Regions from separate parts of the Chryseobacterium paludis genome, predicted to be linked through region 2. Evidence: riboswitches for the same ligand, from Rfam matches in the RefSeq annotation. Region 2 holds a riboswitch; each other region holds the start of a gene.

What was found. A riboswitch is a leader RNA that binds a small molecule or an ion and turns the genes downstream of it on or off. The one in region 2 is predicted to bind S-adenosylmethionine.
Region 1: another riboswitch for S-adenosylmethionine. It lies ahead of NG806_RS17445 (SusC/RagA family TonB-linked outer membrane protein); the one in region 2 lies ahead of NG806_RS14350 (TonB-dependent receptor plug domain-containing protein).
Region 3: another riboswitch for S-adenosylmethionine. It lies ahead of NG806_RS23005 (alpha/beta fold hydrolase); the one in region 2 lies ahead of NG806_RS14350 (TonB-dependent receptor plug domain-containing protein).

The regions. Positions count from the first base shown of each region.
Region 1 covers NZ_CP099966.1:3,844,535-3,851,541, forward strand. Annotated here, with positions in the region: gene fabD (ACP S-malonyltransferase) at 1-157, shown strand, start outside; gene NG806_RS17430 (GYDIA family GHMP kinase) at 168-1,073, shown strand; gene pckA (phosphoenolpyruvate carboxykinase (ATP)) at 1,201-2,817, shown strand; gene NG806_RS17440 (type II 3-dehydroquinate dehydratase) at 2,894-3,298, opposite strand; SAM riboswitch class I at 3,542-3,638, shown strand; gene NG806_RS17445 (SusC/RagA family TonB-linked outer membrane protein) at 3,722-6,637, shown strand; gene NG806_RS17450 (RagB/SusD family nutrient uptake outer membrane protein) at 6,655-7,007, shown strand, end outside.
Region 2 covers NZ_CP099966.1:3,177,966-3,184,972, reverse strand. Annotated here, with positions in the region: gene NG806_RS14355 (TonB-dependent receptor domain-containing protein) at 1-1,912, opposite strand, end outside; SAM-I-IV-variant riboswitch at 2,113-2,212, shown strand; gene NG806_RS14350 (TonB-dependent receptor plug domain-containing protein) at 2,515-5,259, shown strand; gene NG806_RS14345 (aconitate hydratase) at 5,332-7,007, opposite strand, start outside.
Region 3 covers NZ_CP099966.1:3,995,257-4,002,263, forward strand. Annotated here, with positions in the region: gene NG806_RS18175 (MGH1-like glycoside hydrolase domain-containing protein) at 75-2,681, opposite strand; SAM riboswitch class I at 2,867-2,976, shown strand; gene NG806_RS23005 (alpha/beta fold hydrolase) at 3,041-4,015, shown strand; gene NG806_RS23010 (ACT domain-containing protein) at 4,043-5,581, shown strand; gene NG806_RS18185 (O-succinylhomoserine sulfhydrylase) at 5,699-6,859, shown strand; gene NG806_RS18190 (homocysteine S-methyltransferase family protein) at 6,896-7,007, shown strand, end outside.

The DNA.
Region 1 (7,007 bases), 670 kb from region 2:
GATTGCACAACTAACAGGTCCTGTAAAGTGGACGCAATCTGTTCAGAATATGATTAAAGATGGTGCTTCTAACTTCGTAGAAGTTGGACCAGGAAAGACGCTTCAAGGATTGATCAAAAAGATTGATGGTTCTGTAGACGTTGCTTCTGCAATCTAAACAAAATAATATGGGCGAGATATTTTCACCAGGAAAGCTGATGCTGACTTCAGAATATTTCGCAATAGATGGAGCTCTTGTCCTAGCGGTACCAACCAAACTAGGACAAGAGTTTTTTTTTGATGAAAAAAATGATCAGAAGTCATTAATTTTCTGGAAAGCCTATCATCAGAATAAACTTTGGTTAGAAGCCGTCATTGATTATAAAGAGTGGCAGATCCTGGATACCAATATTCCTATAAGTGCAGAGTTTATTGTAAAAACTTTAAAGAATGTACAACAACTTTCAAATAGCAAACTTGCTGGAACAGATTCCTATTATTTAAAAACAAATCTTCAGTTTCCTTCCGATTTTGGATTGGGAAGCAGTTCTACCTTAATGAATAATCTTTCCGAGTGGGCAGGAATAAATGCTTTTCAGTTAAATACCATGAGCTTAGGCGGAAGTGGTTATGATATCGCTGTTGCAAAAGAGAAATCTGCAGTTCTTTACCAAAACAAACCCGAAATACACTATAAAAAGGTAACCTTCAATCCTGTTTTCAAAGATGAATTGATCTTTATTCATTTAAATCAGAAACAAGACAGTAGAGAGGCTATTAATCTTTATAAATCTAAAGTAAAATCTGATGAATTAATCGAAGAGTTCTCAAATCTTACAAAAGAAATTTTATTGTGCAATAAATTGGATAATTTTTCACGATTAATGGAGATTCACGAACAAAAAATTTCTCACTTTCTGAACATGCCAACAGTTAAGGATCGGCTTTTTGAAGACTGTCCCTTTTTTGTAAAAAGTTTGGGCGCATGGGGAGGTGATTTTGTGATGAGTGCCAAATTCAGGGGCTTTAAGGACTATTTTCGGGGAAAAGGTTTTAATACTATTTTTGATTGGGATAATATAATTAACTCATAAACAACAATTTACAACTCTTCATTTTTCTTTGTCATTCTGACTTATATCATTATATTTAACCACCTTTAACAATAAATTAATATTTAATTTTGTTGGACTAAAAAAAGAAATAGAAAATATAAGTAAAATGAAACACGCTAAAATCATCCAGGATTTACAAAAATTAGGGATTAAAGGAGACTATGAAGTAATATATAATCCTTCTTATGAGGAATTATTTCAAGCAGAAGTTTCTCCCGAAAATCAGGGTTTTGAAAGAGCTGAACTTACGGAATCTGGTGCAGTATCAGTAAAAACGGGAATTTTTACAGGCCGTTCTCCTAAAGACAGATATATTGTTCAGGATGATGTTACAAGAGACACAATTTTCTGGGATGGTAAAGTGAATTTACCTACAACAGCAGAAATCTTTCAGTCTTGTAAAGAATTAGTGCTAAACCAACTTTCTTCTTCTAAGAAAATTTATGTTGTAGATGCTTTTTGTGGAACAAATGCTGATACAAGACTTAAAGTAAGATTCATTGTAGAAGTTGCATGGCAGGCGCATTTCGTTACTAATATGTTCATCCGTCCATCTCATTTTGAGCTGGAAAACTTTGGAGAGCCGGATTTCACTGTAGTGAATGGGTCTAAAACAACTAATCCAAACTGGGAGGCTCAGGGATTAAATTCTGAGAACTTTGTAATGTTCAACCTTACTGAAAAACTTCAGATCATTGGTGGAACATGGTATGGAGGAGAAATGAAAAAAGGAATGTTTGCTATGATGAATTATTATCTTCCTTTGAAAGGTATGGCATCAATGCACTGTTCTGCAAATGTAGGTGAAGAAGGAGATGTTGCCTTATTCTTTGGTCTTTCCGGAACAGGAAAAACGACTTTATCTGCAGATCCTAAAAGATATCTGATTGGTGATGACGAACACGGTTGGGATAATAATGGAGTATTCAATTACGAAGGTGGTTGCTATGCTAAAGTAATTGATTTATCAGAAGAAAAAGAACCGGATATTTTCAGAGCGATTAAGAGAGATGCACTTTTAGAAAATGTTGTTGTTCATAATGGGGTTTCTGATTATACAGATGGTTCAATCACGGAAAATACAAGAGTTTCTTACCCGATTTATCATATCAACAAGATTGTTTTGCCTTCTAAGGCCGGACATGCAAAAAAGATAGTTTATCTTTCTGCTGATGCGTTCGGAGTATTACCTCCGGTTTCTATATTGGATGAAAACCAAGCTCAGTATCACTTCCTGTGTGGATACACTTCTAAATTAGCTGGAACTGAAAGAGGAATTACTTCTCCAGAACCATCGTTCTCACCTGCATTTGGTGAGGCATTCTTAACATTACACCCAACAATGTATTCTAAAACACTGATTGGTAAAATGAAAGAACACGGTGCAAAAGCTTATTTGGTAAATACAGGTTGGAATGGTACTGGTAAAAGAATTTCTTTAAAAGATACAAGAGCCATTATTGATGCGATCATTGATGGGTCTATCGAAAATGCTCCTAAGACGAGAATTCCAATTATGAATTTAGAGATTCCTACTTCTTTACCAAATGTTACGGAAGGTATTCTAGATCCTAGAAATACATATAATGATGCAACTGAATGGGAAGAAAAAGCAAAAGATCTAGCTTCAAGATACATTAAAAACTTCGAACAGTATTGTAATACTGAAGAGGGGAAAAAGCTTATTGCTTCAGGTCCGCAATTACAGGAACAAACAATTTAAGACAAACCATCTTAATATAAAATTAAAGCCTCATCATTGATGAGGCTTTTTTATTTTTTTCTTTTGTGACCAAAAATTAAAAGCTCAACAGCGCTAATCTGTAACCTTGTAAGCCAAAGCCTGATAATACTGCATCAGTATATGCAGCAGTCACAGACTTCTGACGAAACTCTTCTCTTTTATAAATGTTGCTGATATGGACTTCAATTTTAGGCTTTTGAATGTTTTTTAAACAATCAGCTATAGCATAAGAATAGTGGGTAAAAGCTCCCGGATTTATTACTAAAGCATCAAAATTATCTTCCTGAAGTCTGTTGATCAGTTCACCTTCAATGTTAGATTGATAATAATTCAGCTCTTGGGTAGGAAATTCCGATCGTAATTTATCTAAATATTCCGCCATTGAAATTGTTCCGTAAATTTCCGGTTCTCTCGTTCCTAGCAAATTAAGATTTGGACCGTTTACAATTAAAATTTTCATACTATAAAATTAAAAAGTTTTTTTGATTAGCATTTATATTTCTGTCTTTTATTTCAATTAGGTGGATTACATTATTTTTAATGATATTTCTCATGTTTGAAAAATTAACATTTTTTCTAAAGGTCTATTGATAGGCAGTTTATGTAAAAATTTAGTTAATTTTTGAGAAATTTTAATAAAAAATTTAATAGTCTACTTGTTTTATAGACTAATTGTTTTTAGATTTGCAACCATATTTCGATCGGCTTATAAAGAAAGATGGAGGGAACTGACCCTGTGAAATCTTAACAACCTGCATAATGCAAGGTGTTACATTCAGCCTTTTAAGGGAAAATAAGCATTAGGTTAATCAAATTTATTGATGCCCTTTGCTGTCTTTTCCGCAAAGGGTTATTTTTTAATATTTCATAAATAAAATTGATTATGGTTAGTAAAAATTTATTTAAGGCTAAAATTTGGATTCCACCAAGTGCTTTGTTTTTCTTAGGAATTATGAGTGTGAATGGTCAGGAAACAAAGCCTAAAAAAGATACACTTCGGGAAAAAGATATTGATGAAGTTGTCGTAGTTGCTTACGGTAAAGCAAAAAAAACAAGTTATACAGGTTCTGTAGCAACAATCTCAAGTGAAAAGATTAATAACAGACCAGTTACTAATATTACCAAGGCACTGGAAGGGCAAGTGGCAGGACTGCAGGCAGTAAGTTCCTCCGGACAACCTGGAGCCACAGCAACGATACGTATCAGAGGGATCGGATCTATCAGTGCTTCGAGCAATCCTTTATTTGTTGTAGATGGAATTCCTTTTGATGGAAACATTAATTCTATCAGTCCAAATGATATTGAGTCTATCAGTGTTTTGAAAGATGCTACAGCGAGTTCTTTATATGGATCACGAGGGGCAAATGGTGTTATAATAGTAACAACAAAATCCGGAAAAAAAGGCGAGCCTCGAATCAACTTTAATATGAGCCAGGGTTTTTCCAGCAGAGCAGTAAAAGATTATGAGCAGGTAAATACAGATCAGTATTTTCAATTGTATTGGGAAGCTTTGAGGAATGGATATCAATCAACTCAGATATCTTCACAACAGGCAGCACAGATGGCTACAAACAATTTGGTGAACGAATTGGGAATTAATCCTTATGGACCAAATTATGCTCAGCCAGTAGGAACCGATGGAAAGCTTTTACCTGGAGCTAAGGCTTTATGGAATGATGACTGGCGGGATATTCTTCAGAGAGTAGCTTCAAGAAATCAAGTCGATCTTGATTTCAGCGGTGGAAATGAGAAAGGGAATTACTTTTTTTCATTAGGGTATTTGGATGATAAAGGAATTGCCATTGGTTCTGGTTTTAAAAAATACAGCACCAGATTAAAAATTAATAATGAAGTCAAAAAATGGTTAACTATTGGTGCTAATTTAAGTTATACCAATAGTCTTCAGGAGGCTCCACCTTCTTCAGATTCAAGAACAGATAATATCATTAATGCAGCAAGAGTAATTCCTTCTTTTTATCCATATTATGAAAGAAATCCGGATGGAAGTTACAGACTGGATGCCAATGGAAACAATATCTATGACTTTGGAAAATACAGACCAACAAGTGCTTTACAGAATCAAAATGCTGCTGCAACTTTACCTTTAGATAAAAACGAAAACAGAGAAGATAACTTTTCAGGAAAAGGATTTTTAGACTTTACTTTTTTACCAGAGTTAAAATTTAAATCAAGCTTCTCAGTTGACCTGGTCAATTATAATGGACATTATTATTCTAATCCATTGTTGGGCGAGGGGAGTGAAATAGGTGGTTCTGTAACGAAAACAAATTCGAGAACCCTATCTTATACAACCAGTAATATTTTGACCTATGATAAAAAATTCAACCAGCACCATTTCAATATTCTGGCAGGGCAGGAATTTTATCATTATGAATATCAAACAATATCTGGAAACAGAAGTCAGTTTTCTCTGCCTTATTATTATGAGCCGGATGCAGCTGCCCTGTTGGGAGGATTCAGTGGGAATAGTGATAAATTAGGTCTATTGAGTTTTTTAGGTAAAGCAGAATATGATTTTAAAAACACTTACTTTATTTCAGGGTCTGTAAGAGCGGATGGTTCTTCAAGATTTTCACCTGAAAATAGATGGGGGACTTTCTGGTCTGTGGGAGGTTCATGGAAAGCCTCAAATGAAAATTTTATTAAGAATTTGAATTTCTTTAATCAGCTTACTCTTCGTGCAAGTTACGGAGGTCAGGGAAATGATAAATTAAGTACATATTACGCTTATCAGAGTTTATATGCATTTTACAATAATCTTGGTGAAGGAGGAACTGTAGCAAGCAGACTTCCAACTCCGAATTTAAAATGGGAGACAAATCTCAATTTAAATGTAGGATTAGAGTTTGCAATACTTAACAATAGAGTTAAAGGGAATGTAGAATATTTCCAACGCCAGAGTAAGGATCTTTTATTTGACAGACCATTAGCTCCTTCTCTTGGTTTTACCGGGTATTCTGCCAATATTGGTGAATTGAAAAATACAGGGTTTGAATTCTCATTATTTACTACACCTGTTAAAACAGATGATTTCCAGTGGGACGTTGATCTTAATTTAACCACTCTGAAAAATAAAATCACAAAACTTCCAAAAGGATCTATTGTTACAGGAACCAAATTATTACAGGTTGGAGGTTCAGTCTATGATTTCTTTATTCCTGAATGGGTGGGTGTTGATCCAGGCAATGGGTCTCCTTTATGGAAATACATCTACCAGGATGCGAATGGAAATACAGTGGAAGGGACAACTTCAGAGTATGCAAAAGCTACAAAAACCTTACAAGGGTCTTCTTTACCTAAGTTTTCCGGTGGATTGACCACAAGCATAACCTATAAAAACTTTGATTTTTCAGGATTGGTAACATTCAGTGTTGGAGGTAAGATCCTTGATACGGATTACACGATGCTAATGTCTAATGGAAGCAGTGCAGGAAGAGCCTGGAGTGCTGAAATGATCAACAGGTGGACGCCGGAAAATCCAAATACTGATGTACCGGCTTTAAGTACGAAAACAAACAACTGGACATCTGCATCTTCAAGGTTCCTGTATTCGGGTACCTATGCCAGAGTGAAAAATGTAAGCATTGGATACACACTGCCTTCAGACTATTTTGGGAAGTTAGGTTTAAAGAAATTTAGAATTTATCTTCAGGCTGAAAATCTACTTACTTTTTATAAGCATAAAGGAATGGATCCGGAGCAGACGCTCGATGGAACGACCTATTATAGGTACCCTGCAATGAGAACAATAACTTTTGGCCTTCAGGCAACCCTTTAAAAATTAAAATTAAAGCAATGAAAAAAATAAAATATATAGCCTTTATAATTGCAGCGCTGTCTTTTTCCAGTTGTGCAAATGATCTGGAAACAGCACCTACTAACCAGGCAAATGAAGCAGAAGTTTTTAAAACTGCTGAAAGTGCAGAAACGGTTATTAATGGAGCTTGGGCAAAATTTAATGATGATGGAACTACCTATGCTAATATTGGTTATTCCACTGTGCTGAGAACAAGTGATGCTATGGGAAGTGATGTTGCGGTTCTCACAAATAAATATGGATTTGCATCCCCGTATGCATTTACCGATCTGGTAAACAATACTGGAAGTCGCTCGCAATTTATCTGGAGTATGTTATATTCCACGATCAA
Region 2 (7,007 bases):
AATAGCCTGCTTTTGGAGTCAGATAACTATAATTAGCCGTCAGCTTTATTTGCTTAGGTAAAATTAACTGAGTCATCACATTGAAAATCCAAAATCCTCTATTGTTTAAATTATCAATTTCATGTTTTTGGTATCCGGCGTAGATATACATAAAGTTAATCTTATCAGGGTTAAAATCAAACTTCATGATCTCACTCATAGGCTTACTGAAAATCATAAATGGTACAGGAAGGCCTATATTGAAATTATGAATCCTCATACTGGAGATATTCACCTGTTCGTTGAAGAGATTCTTACCATCTTTTCTGATAATCTGAGCCACCTGATTCTTTGCTGAACTTACACTATATCCAATAAATGCATAATCAAAAGCAGAAAGCTTTACTTCATAGTTATCAAAAATTGTTGGCTGTAGATTAGGGTTACCTGTAACCTGAGTGTTTGGCCCTTGGAATGTTGTGTTGTTTGGGTTAAGCGCAGAAATACTTGGTAAGCTTATCTTCTTATTGTAGTTAGCCGAAATAGAAACCTGATTCATCAGGCTATATTGTACACTGGCGTTTGGAAACAATTTAAACTTATTAAAAGGAAGTAAGTCTTTCTGAACAACTGCCCCTTTGCTATCAATGACTCTCGTTATTCCGGAAATGTCATAGTTCTCAGCACGTGATCCTAACGTAAAATCGAATTTTTTCAATTTTGCCTGAAACTCTAAGTAAGTAGATGCTGTCTGTCTCTGGTAATCCAGATTGGTCAGACCTCTGCTTTGTGTATCGAAGTTTTGTTTTTCATATAATCCTCCAAAACTTACCTTTCCACCATCAAGAATTTTAATTGGCTGAGAATAGTCCACTTTGAAATTGGCTATTCTCATATCAGATTCATTGTTTAGCAGTACTCCGTCTGAAAACCTTGGGATAGTTTTATCAGGATTAATATAATTGATGTCTCTAAAAATATTATTCTGATCAAACTTACTGGTAGATTTAGTATATCCAAATTGAAAATCTAATTTTTGGGATTTATCGCTAAAGCGTTTCTGATAGGTAACAACAGCTTCTTGTCTTAAGTTGTTCGTGTAAGCAGCATCAAATGCATGAAAATAACCTTCTCTTATACTGTCTTTTATAGGAATGTAAGGGAGATCAGCAAAGCCATTACTATCAGTATAATTGCTGTTTTTGTTGTGATAGATATCATAGTTTAATAGCAATCTATCCTGACCAAGATCGAAGGTTAATCCTGACTTTGCAAAATAGCCACGACCAACCCTATCCGTATTACTTAGTAATAAGTCATTTTGATTCGAGTTTAGCATACTTTCACGATAATTCTGACCAAAATTCAATTGCCATCCGAAATATTTATTTCTGGCATTTAAATTTAAAGAATTAGTGGTTCTATTTCTGAATTTACCATAATTGCTAAAAGAATAGTTTCCTGAATAGGTTGCTGTTAGGTACTTATTAGCGTTTTTATTCGTAATGATATTCATGATTGCACCCCCTGAAGTTGCTGGAAATTCAGCTCCAGGTTGTGTAATGACTTCAATCCTGTCTACCGAATTAGCTGGCATTCCTTCCAGAAAAGAATTAAGTTCATTGGACGTAATATTCAAGGGACGCCCATTAAGATAGACATCAAGTATTTTTCCCTGATACATCATTCCTGCAATATCTGTTGAAACAAGCCCTGGAAGTTTTTTGATTCCTTCTAATACATTCCCGTTATTAAGCTGAGGTTGCTCAGAGAAATCGAAAATTGTTCGGTCTGCTTTCTGTTCAACGGCTTTTTTAGTTTTGGTCATTACAACCTCTTCAATTTGCTTTTCCTTTACCTGATTATTGGTCTTTTCCTGTGCATGTATAACTGTAATACCTAGAAAAGATAAAACGAGTATAATTTTTTTCATAATGTTTTTTTACTACTACTTGGTTAGACGCGTAAAAGTAAATTTTGTTACAAGATTCTTTTCTTGTATCATATGATATTTCCCTAAATGTGCCAAGAATACATTAAATTATAGACTCTAAGGACTTGGATTGATTTTGCGATTAATGTAATTTTTCCGTGAATTATTTTTTTATTTGCAAAATAGTTATATCTTTGCCCCATAATTATCAAGAATCTCATAGATGGGATAGCAACCTGCAAAACAAGCAAGGTGCTGAAATAGATAAGCCGACTCAGTTTCGGAAAAAATGTTTACTCTATTCTTCCCATCTTATAATTTTTGTTTTAAAGTATAAATCAATGTTTAAGAACACGGGAAATGACACCACAACAAATTTGACTTTTTGTCTTTTGAATACTGAAGCGAAGCTTCATTATTTCTATCAATATGCATATCATTATTCGATGTGTATGTGTTGCTGTTCTTAGCTTCCTTTAGTTTCTATTAACTAATAAAACCGTTTATCATTTCCTTTTTTAGCCTTGTACTTGCAGGGTTAGGAATTTCTATTGCTTAAAAGCTTTAAGCAGACAATCATTAATACAAAAAAGATAAAACACATGCGCAATTTTAAACACAGAAGTATCATCACTTCAGCCACCCTTATTTCGACATTTTACTACGCACAATCAGATACTATAAAATCTAAGAAAATAGACGAGGTGGTTCTACTTGGATCCAGAGGATCTGGTAGATCACTAACAGATACACCCGTTCCGGTAGATGTTATTAATATTTCAAAAATATTGAAACAAAGTCCGGTTAATAATATAAGTCAGGCCTTAAACTATATAGTCCCTTCTTTTTCTTCTACATCACATACTGTGAATGATGGAACCGATTTTGTCGATCCGGCACAACTAAGAGGGTTAGGACCGGATCAGGTTTTAGTCTTATTTAATGGAAAAAGAAGACACCAATCTTCACTGATTAACGTTACCCTTACACCTGGAAGAGGTTCTGTAGGAACAGACCTTAATGCTATTCCTGCTTTTGCATTGGATAAAATCGAAGTATTAAGAGACGGTGCTTCTGCACAATATGGTTCCGATGCGATTGCCGGAGTTGTCAATTTAGGTCTTAAAAAGAGATTAGGTTTTTCTGGTCAACTATTTTTGGGTGGATATGCTTCACCTGTTACCAATAATTTTTCGGGAGGCTTGGATGGAGAAACCATTTCCTTAGATCTTAATTATGGTTTTAAATTGGGGAAACAAGGTTTTTTTAATATTACCACATCAACGCAATATCGGGATCCTTATTCAAGAGCAGGGGTGAGAAATGGTGATATTTACAATGCCTATAATGCCATTAACTATAGAGCAGCACAAGATGGAGTGGACATTGATGGATTGTATAAAAATATTGGTAATACACCTAATAACCAACAGATTATCAATGCGATCAAGCAATATGCAACAAAAGTAAATTACTTTTCATCTGATTTACAGTCGCAAATTTCAAATGCAAATAGTATTTCAACATTACAGGGATTACTGGGTGGAGACGTTACTAATGATGAACTTGCTTACAGAGGATTAGAACGAAAAGATTTCAGTATCAGAGCTGGACAATCGAAACTGCAGTCGGCACAGGTGTACTATAATTCAGAAGTTCCTATTAATGATGACTGGAAAGTTTATTCTTTTGGTGGTTATAGCTACAGGTTAGGAAATGCGGGTGGTTTTTTCCGTTTACCAAATACGGAAAGGAATATCAATTTTATTACCCCTAACGGATATTTACCACAGATTGAAGCAACCATTAATGACTATTCTTATGCAGCTGGAATTAAAGGAAAATGGAATGGCTGGAATGTAGACCTAAGCAATACTTTTGGTAAAAACATATTCAATTTCGGAGTAGTAAATACTTTTAATTCTTCCCTGGTTAGTAACTCTCCAAGAAGTTTTGATGCCGGAGGTTTAGAGTTTTTACAGAACACACTTAATCTTGATTTCTCAAAAAAATATGATGTACTACATGGGCTAAACATAGCTTTTGGAGGAGAGTACCGTTACGAAAATTATAAAGTGAATGCGGGTAAAGAAAACTCTTATGCTTCTTATGATATTTTTGGAAATGTAGTAACAGTCAATACTCCTAAAAATGAGTTGGTAACCGATTTTTTTGGAAATACCAGACCTGCCGGTTCACAGGTATTTCCGGGTTTCAGCCCTGATAATGCAGTTTCTGGTAATAGAAATAGTGTTGCGGGATATTTGGATGTTGAACTGGAGCCAACTGATTGGTGGTTGGTAGAAGGAGCATTACGATATGAGAATTATTCAGATTTTGGATCAACATTCAATTATAAATTTGCGACCAATGTAAGATTGGTTGATAATTTCAATTGGAGAGGCGCTGTATCTACAGGTTTTAGAGCACCATCATTGGCTCAGATTTATTATAGTTCAACATCTACGTTGATTCAGCAGGGACAGACTACACAGGTGGGAACCTTTAGAAATAATTCTGAAGCGGCACAGGCTTTGGGAATTCCAAAATTGAAACAGGAAACTTCCCAATCTTATAGTACTGGGCTTACTTGGAAAGTTCCGAAACTGAATTTGGTCGTTACAGCAGATGTCTATTATATTAAAATTAAAGACAGAGTGGTATTAACTGACTTGTTTTCGCGACCGGATGGAACTTTCGCTCCGGGATCTGACCAAGCTGTTCTTCAAAATGCTTTTGATCTTGCCAGGGCGAGCGCTGCTAATTTCTTTGCTAATGCAGTTGATTCGCAAACAAAAGGACTTGATCTTACTATTTCACAGACCACGAGATTAGGTTCTGGAATTAGCCTGGAAAACTATTTTGGTTTCAATCTTAATCAGACCAAAAGGATTGGTGAGATCCATGCGTCTCCCAAGTTAGTAAGTCAAATTGATAGTTATTTTTCAGAGCCTAACAGAGTGTATTTTGAAGAAGCAGTTCCTCGTGTAAAAGCTACTCTTTCGAATGCTCTAAAATTTTCTGCCTTTAATGTTCTGGTAAGAAATTCTTTCTTTGGTAAGGTAACAGATGCTGATGTTTTGGATGCTAACTTTGATGGAGTTGTAGGTAAACAGGAACATTTTGTATTGAATAATCGCTTTGTAACCGATCTTTCTGTTGGATATGATTTTAATAAAAATGTTTCAGCAACAATAGGAAGTAATAATATATTCAATGTTATGCCTTCTAAAAATCCTCTTATCAATTCTTTAACTGCAGATAATCAGTTTGTTTATTCGAGACAGGTTTCCCAATATGGTATTGGTGGGAGATTTTTATTCGCAAGAGTTGAATTTAAATTTTAATAATATAATCCAAACTGGAAAAGAAAAAGCCTCGCATTTGCGAGGCTTTAATTATATAGAACTAAAATTTATTTAGTTTTCCTGTTTCTTGATAAGGTTTAGCGCAGAACCTGCTTTGAACCAGTCAATTTGTTGAGCATTGTACGTATGGTTTGCCATAATAATGTCTTTTGTTCCATCAGCATGTACAAATTCTAGTGTAAGCTGTTTTTCTGGGGCAAACTGATCAAGATCTAAGAAGTTAACAGTATCATCTTCTAAGATTTTATCATAATCAGCTTCATTAGCAAATGTTAACCCTAACATACCTTGTTTTTTAAGATTCGTTTCGTGGATTCGTGCAAATGATTTTACCAATACTGCTTTTACACCAAGATGTCTTGGTTCCATTGCGGCATGCTCTCTTGATGAACCTTCACCATAATTTTGATCTCCTACTACAATCGTAGGAATTCCAGCAGCTTTATAAGCTCTCTGTACAGCAGGAACTTCACCAAATTCACCTGTTAATTCATTTTTAACATGATTCGTTTCCATGTTGTAAGCATTGACAGCTCCAATCAACATGTTATTTGAAATGTTATCAAGGTGACCTCTATATTTCAACCATGGCCCAGCCATAGAAATATGGTCGGTTGTACATTTTCCGAAAGCTTTAATTAGAATTTTAGCTCCGGTAATGTTTTTACCATCCCAAGCTGGGAATTCTTCCAGCAATTGAAGTCTATCAGATGTAGGGCTTACCTTTACTACTACGGACGAACCATCTTCAGATGGAGCCTGGTAACCGTTGTCATCTACAGCAAATCCTTTAGCCGGTAATTCAGATCCTTTTGGCTCGTCAAGTCTTACCTGATCACCGTTTTCTGCAGTTAATGTATCTGTAATAGGGTTAAAGTCTAATCTTCCTGAAATTGCTACTGCTGCTACCATTTCTGGAGAAGCTACGAAAGCATGAGTATTTGGATTACCATCTGCTCTCTTTGCAAAGTTTCTGTTGAAAGAGTGGATGATTGAGTTTTTCTCTCCTTTATCAGCACCTTCTCTGTCCCATTGTCCGATACAAGGCCCACAAGCGTTCGTAAAGATTCTCGTGTTTTCAAATTTTCTGAAAGAATCTAAGAAACCATCTCTTTCTGCTGTGAATTTCACTTGCTCGGATCCAGGGTTGATTCCTAAGATTGCTTTTGGTTTTACTCCTTTTGCTACCGCATCTTCAACGATAGAAGCAGCTCTTGATAAATCTTCGTAAGAAGAGTTGGTACAAGAACCGATAAGAGCCCATTCAACTTCTAATGGCCATCCGTTAGCTTCAGCTTTAGCTCTGAATTCAGAAACAGGAGTTGCTAAATCTGGAGTAAAAGGTCCGTTTAAGTGAGGTGCCAGTTCTGAAAGGTTAATTTCGATTACTTGGTCAAAATATTGTTCAGGGTTTGCATATACTTCAGCATCACCAGTTAGGTGTTCTGCAATTTTGTCAGCCGCATCTACTACATCTTGTCTTCCTGTTGCTGCCAAGTATCTTCTCATTGAATCATCATATCCGAAAGTAGAAGTAGTCGCTCCGATTTCAGCACCCATGTTACAGATGGTTCCTTTACCTGTTGCTGAAAGAGATTCTGCTCCTTCTCCGAAATATTCTACGATACATCCTGTTCCCCCTTTTACGGTAAGGATTCCTGCCACTTTTAAGATCACATCTTTTGCAGAAGTCCAGCCACTCATTTTACCGGTTAATTTGATACCGA
Region 3 (7,007 bases), 820 kb from region 2:
GAGGAACGGCAGGGATTGGTGTCTAACTAAAAAAAATACTCCTTTTTGAAAAGAAGTATTTTAGGTGTTTTATCTTATCTTGGTTTCATAAGTTTGGCTACAGTAGCGGTCCAGCCTGTTTGATGTGATGCACCAACTCCACGACCATTGTCACCATGGAAATATTCATAAAAAGTGATATAGTCCTTAAAATGCTCATCATAATTAAACTTATTATTTCCACCATTAAAAGCCCTTTGGCCCTGTTCATCTTTTAAAAATATCGAGCAAAGTCTATTGCTGATATTCTGGGCCACTTCTTCAAGGTTTCTTTTGTCTCCACTTCCCGTTGGTAGTTCCACTTTTAAGCTATTCCCATAATAGAAATGAAATCGCTGAAGACTTTCTACGATTAGAAAATTAATCGGAAACCAAATGGGTCCTCTCCAGTTACTATTTCCTCCGAACATCCTGCTGTCACTTTCTGCCGGTGTATAATAAACAACGTTTTCAGTACCATGAACGGAGAATATAAAAGGATTTTCTTCATATACTTTTGACATCGCCCTGATTCCATAGGAACTTAAAAACTCTTTTTCATCGAGCATTCTGGTAAGAACTTTTGATAATCTGTTTTTGCGTAAAATGCTCATTAAGTGCTTTCTTCCGTGGCCTTCTTCATCCCAATGAGAAACTAATTTTGTAAGTTCTGGTTTGTTTTTAAGAACCCATTCCATTCTTATTTTAAAGTTAGGCATTTTTTCCAGTAACCCGTGATCGATGATCTCTACAGCGAATAGTGGAATAAGCCCAACAATACTTCTCAAGCGAAGGGTTACACTTTCACCATCACCTAATTGGAGTACATCATAGAAAAATCCATCCTCTTCATTCCATAATCCTTCCTTGCCATCACCCATATTTTCCATAGCTTCTGCAATATAAAGATAATGTTCAAAGAATTTAATGGCCATATCCTCATATACCTGGTAATATTGAGCCAGCTCCATAGCTATTCTCATCATATTCAAGGCATACATTGCCATCCAGCTCGTACCGTCTGCCTGTTCCAGATGTTCGCCATCTTTGAGTTCCATATTTCGGTCGAATGCACCAATATTATCGAGTCCCAAGAAACCGCCACCAAAAATATTCTTACCATTTTTATCCTTACGGTTCACCCACCATGTAAAATTCAGAAGTAATTTCTGGAAAACTTTTTCAAGGAACAACAAGTCTGGTTTGCCATTTGTTTTTTCATCAATTTTAAAAACCCTGAAACAAGACCATGCGTGAACAGGTGGATTTACATCACTGAGGTTCCATTCATAAGCAGGAAGCTGCCCGTTGGGGTGCATATACCATTCCTTTGTTAATAGAAGAAGTTGGTTTTTTGCAAATTGTGCGTCGATCAATGCATAAGGAACGCAATGGAAGGCCAGATCCCAGGTTGCATACCAAGGGTATTCCCATTTATCAGGCATGGAAATTATATCCTTATTATGCATATGATTCCACTCTGTATTTCTTACGTAGTTATAGAAATCCCGTGGTGCATCAAAATTGGGGTCTCCTTTTAGCCATTTTCCAACGTTGTAGTGGTAAAACTGTTTGTTCCAAAGTAATCCTGCGAAAGCCTGCCTTTGAACATTTCTTTCATCCTCATTGGTTACATCGTGCTGAACTTCATTATAAAATTCATTTGCTTCGGCAATTCGGGTATTGAAGATTTCTTCAAACTGGTAAAAAGGCTCATCCGTATCTTCGGGTGATAATCTGAAATCAAAAGTTTTTGACTGGCCACCGCCAATTATTTCATCGATGATAAAAGAAGCTTTTGATCCTCTTTTTTCAGGATTGATACTATTACTTTTATGAATGATATAATCATTTATTCCATCTTTGAAATAGGTGTTTTCAATAAATGGGACTCCATATAATTTCCGTGTATTTGTTTCATTATCACAAAAGGCACTTCTTGCATTTGTATTTCTTGAATAAAACTTTTTAATAGAAACACTGTCGTGATTGATATCAATACAGCCTTCATTTGAAGCATTCAACATGCCTTTATAAGTATTGTAACCCCATTTCCAGTTATTTCTGAACCATGCGGTTGGAGCTACGATTATAGGTGCATCCTGTTGGCTTCTGTTATGGATAGAAACCCGTACCAGAATGTCATTGGTTTCTGCCTTGCAATATTCAATAAAAATGTCAAAATATTCATTATTATCAAAAATTCCTGTATCAATAATTTCATATTCAGCCTCTTTTTTGCTGCGTTTTCCATTTTCAGAAACCAGATGGTCATAAGGAAATTCATTGATGGGATACTTGTATACCATCTTCATATAGCTATGTGTAGGAGTGTTGTCCAGGTAGTAAAAGATTTCTTTGATATCTTCCCCATGATTTCCCTGAGGGTTGCTCAATCCAAAAAAACGTTCTTTTACCATTTTATCTTTCTTGTTCCAGAACGAAAGAGCAAAGCAAAAAAGCTGTTTGGTGTCGGATATTCCTGCAATTCCTTCTTCCCCCCATCGATAAGAATAACTTTCAGCTTTGTCGTGGTTTGTAAAGTTCCAGGCATTGCCATTAGGGCTATAATCTTCACGAACATTACCCCATTGTCTATTGCTTACATAAGGGCCCCAACTTTTCCAGTTGATATCTTGTAATCTTTGTTTTTCTGCGGTCATAAATCATCATTTTCACTACGAAGTTAATTTTTTTGAAAAATAATTCCAATTTTTTCTATCTGAATAATTCTTAACATATCCTTGTAACTCTTATAATTAGAGGGTTTTTGAGAAAAAAATATTTTTTTGTAAAAATTTAAAATAAAATGAACTATCTTTGCAGCTCGATCATTCAAATATTGAAAATGTTATCAAGAAAGGTTGAGGGATTAGACCCTATGAAACCTTAGCAACCCTTTGTGCAAGCGAAGAAGGTGCTACGTTCTACCAAATATTTATTTTGGACAGATAACTTACTGAAGTTCTTCAGCCATTTCTCGTGGCATTTTCAATTGTGTTATAAGTAATATATAATAGAATTGAAAACAGAACTAAAACATATTAATCTTTCGTATCAAACCTATTCCGGAAAGGAATACCATATCCCGTTGAGTTATCAGCTCTTCGGGAAAGAATTGTTTACTGCACCCATTATTTTAATTAACCACGCTTTAACAGGAAACTCAAATGTTTCAGGGAAAAATGGTTGGTGGAAGCAGTTAGTGGGAGAAGGAGAAGTTATTGATATTAATTCTTATACCGTTCTGTGTTTTAATATTCCAGGAAACGGTTATGATCATTTTTTAATTGATGAGTATGAGGACTTTACACCTTCAGATATTGCAAATATATTTTTAAAGGGTCTTGAGTTTTTAAATATTAAAAATTTGTACGCCATCATTGGAGGCTCTCTTGGAGGCGGAATAGGCTGGGAAATGTTGGTGAAAAATCCACAACTGGCTGAAATATTCATTCCTATTGCCTGTGATTTTAAAACACACGATTGGCTTCATGCTCAGTGTTTGGTTCAGAAGTTTTTATTGAACGGAAATGATGAACCATTACAAAAAGCCAGAATTCATGCGATGTTGTGTTACAGGACTCCACAATCTTTAAACGACAGATTTCAAAATAAATACAATACAGAAAAACAAAAGCTTGAATCAGAAGATTGGCTTGTTTATCATGGAAAGGCTCTTAATGAAAGATTTAGTTTGAAATCTTACAAGCTAATGAATCATTTACTTATGAACATCAACGCTGAAGAAAATAGGTTGGAGAAAATTCAGGCACGAATGGACTTGATCTCCGTTGATACAGATCTATTCTTTCCTGCTTCAGAAATCCGGATGTGTTTTGAAAAACTGACAGGCAAAAAAGAGAATGTTTCTTATCACGAGATCACCTCAATACATGGGCACGATGCCTTCCTAATGGAATATAAACAATTAAATAATATCATTAAAAACATCTTGTTACAGACTGAAATTAAGCGAACACAAAATTTCCTGTAGCAACACTAAACAATAAAGAATGAACAGATGAAAAATGCTAACGAAATAAAATTTTTAAAAAATAGATCAATTATCAAATTTGAGGGTGAAGATTTCCTGGGAGAAATCGGTATTGATGGAAGAATTTTTAAAGCACTTACTTTAGCACGGATTAGTGTTGGAGTAATTTCACAACAGGCTATTGAAAACGGATTATCAATTCTGGTTCACGAAGATGATTCTGAAAAGGCTGTAAATTGTCTCATTGATGAATTTGAATCAGAAAGAAAATCCGGGAAAGTTTCTCAGATCTACAGTATTAACAATGTTTCTGTCTTAGGTTTTGTAGCTGAAGACCTTAATAAAGTACTTGCAGAGTTGGCTAGAAATAATGTATTCCCATTACTTCTCAATCAAATAGCAAGCGAAAAAAGAGTAAATATCGTAGTAACCTCTTCACAAGACGAAAAAACTAAAAATATCATCGAATCTGAAATATCAAAAAAACCTAAAACAGTTCATCTGGCAATAATAGGACATGGAAATGTTGGAAAAACTCTGATTGATCAGGTTTTACAATCTTCAGAAGAAATCAAAAGACGAAAAAAAATTGACCTTAAAGTAGTAGCAGTTGCGAACTCAAGGAAAATAGCATTCAATAAAAAAGGTTTCGACAGTAACTGGAATGATGAGGTTTTAATAGCGGAAAGCCCTTCAAATGTTGATGAGCTAATTAATTTTTCAAGAGAAAATCAATTGGAAAATTTAATAGTAGTTGATAATACGGCAAGTAAGGACTTTGTTAAAAACTATCATGCCTTGGCAGAAAATGGATTTGATCTGGTTTCTTCGAATAAAATATTCAATACACTACCTATTGAAGAATATCGTAAACTAAGATATACGTTGAATAAAAACAACAGACGTTATCTTTATGAAACTAATGTAGGAGCTGGTTTACCTTTGATTGATACGATAAAATTATTACACCTTTCAGGGGAAAATATTACAAGAATAAAAGGGGTATTCTCCGGTTCTTTAAGTTATATTTTCAATAATTTCTCTATTAGAAATGATAAGTTTTCAACAGTTATAGGGGAGGCAATGGAAAAAGGTTTTACTGAACCAGATCCTCGTGAAGATCTTTCTGGAAATGATGTAGCAAGAAAACTTTTGATTTTAGCCAGAGAACTTGATCTTATTAATGAATTCAGTGATATAAATATTCAGAACCTAATCCCTCAAGACCTTCTCTCGATCGGGAAAAACGAATTCATCTCCAGACTGGAAGAATTGGATACTGAATATCAGAATATCAAAGATGGTCAGGCTTCGGATCATGTATTACGTTACGTAGGTGACTTACATGGTGATTTACAAAAGGAAAAGGGGCAGCTTGATGTGAAATTGATTTCTGTTCCTGCTACCTCGGCTTTAGGCCAGCTAAAAGGTTCAGATTCCATTTTTGAGATCTACACGGAAAGTTATGGTGAGAATCCGATTGTGATTATGGGTGCAGGAGCAGGAGCGCAAGTAACTGCAAGAGGGGTTTTCGGAGATATTTTAAGAGTAAGCGAAACTAAATAAATTAATGTACGAATGTAGCAGTATAACAATGTACCAATAGCTACCCGGAAAAGAAGAATTGCTTCATTGGTAAACTGTTACATTGATATATTGTTACATTATTAGAATTAAAACTATATGGAAAATTTTGAAACATTTGCAATAAGAACTCAGACAGAAAGAACTCAGTTTGATGAACATTCGACGCCTTTATATCTTACATCAAGTTTTATTTTTCAGGATGCTGAAGATATGAGAGCGAGTTTTGCAGAAGAAAAACCAAAAAACTTATACAGCAGATTCTCCAATCCGAACGTTACGGAATTCACAGATAAGATAGTAAAAATGGAAGGTGCAGAAGCGGGATATGCTTTTGCAACAGGTATGGCGGCCATTTATTCGACTTTTGCAACATTGTTGGATGCGGGAGATCATATCGTAAGTTGTCAATCTGTTTTCGGATCTACACATACTTTATTTACAAAGTATTTTCCGAAATGGAATATTGAAACAACCTATTTCAAAGCAGAAGATGCAGAAGATGTTGAAAAATTAATTAAGCCTAATACAAAGATTTTATATCTGGAGACTCCAACAAATCCAGCCATTGAAATTTTAGATTTAGATTTTTTTGGAAAGATTGCTAAAAAACATAATCTTATCTTTATTGTAGATAATTGTTTTGCAACACCTTACCTTCAGCAACCTATCAAGTATGGTGCTGATGTTGTCGTTCATTCGGCGACAAAATTAATTGATGGACAGGGACGTGTTTTAGGAGGAGTAGCAGTAGGAAGAGAAGACCTGATAAGAGAGATCTATCTTTTTGCAAGAAATACAGGACCTGCAATGTCTCCTTTTAATGCGTGGGTTTTATCTAAAAGTTTGGAAACATTGGCGATCCGAGTAGAAAAGCATTGTGAAAATGCTCTGAAAGTTGCTGAGTTTTTGGAAAACCATCCAAATGTGGAATTGGTGAAATACCCGTTTTTACCTTCTCATCCGAGTTATGAAGTGGCAAAAAAACAAATGAAGTTAGGAGGTAATATTGTTGCTTTTGAAATAAAAGGAGGAATAGAGGGTGGTAGAAAGTTTTTAGATAAAATAAAAATGTGTTCACTTTCCGCAAACCTTGGAGATACAAGAACAATTGTTACGCATCCGGCCTCTACGACTCATTCGAAGTTAACGGATGAAGAGAGAAATGAAGTCGGAATTACAGCAGGTCTCGTTCGTTGTTCAGTAGGGTTGGAAAATGTAGAAGATGTGATTGCGGATCTACAACAGGCCTTAGATTAATTCAATAGAATAATAGGTTTTAACCAAAATTTACAAATGAGAAACTCAGAACAATTATATAAAGCGCTTTCACAAAGAATTTTAATTCTTGATGGAGCTATGGGGACAATGCTTCAACGATATAAGTTTGAAGAAGAGGATTATCGTG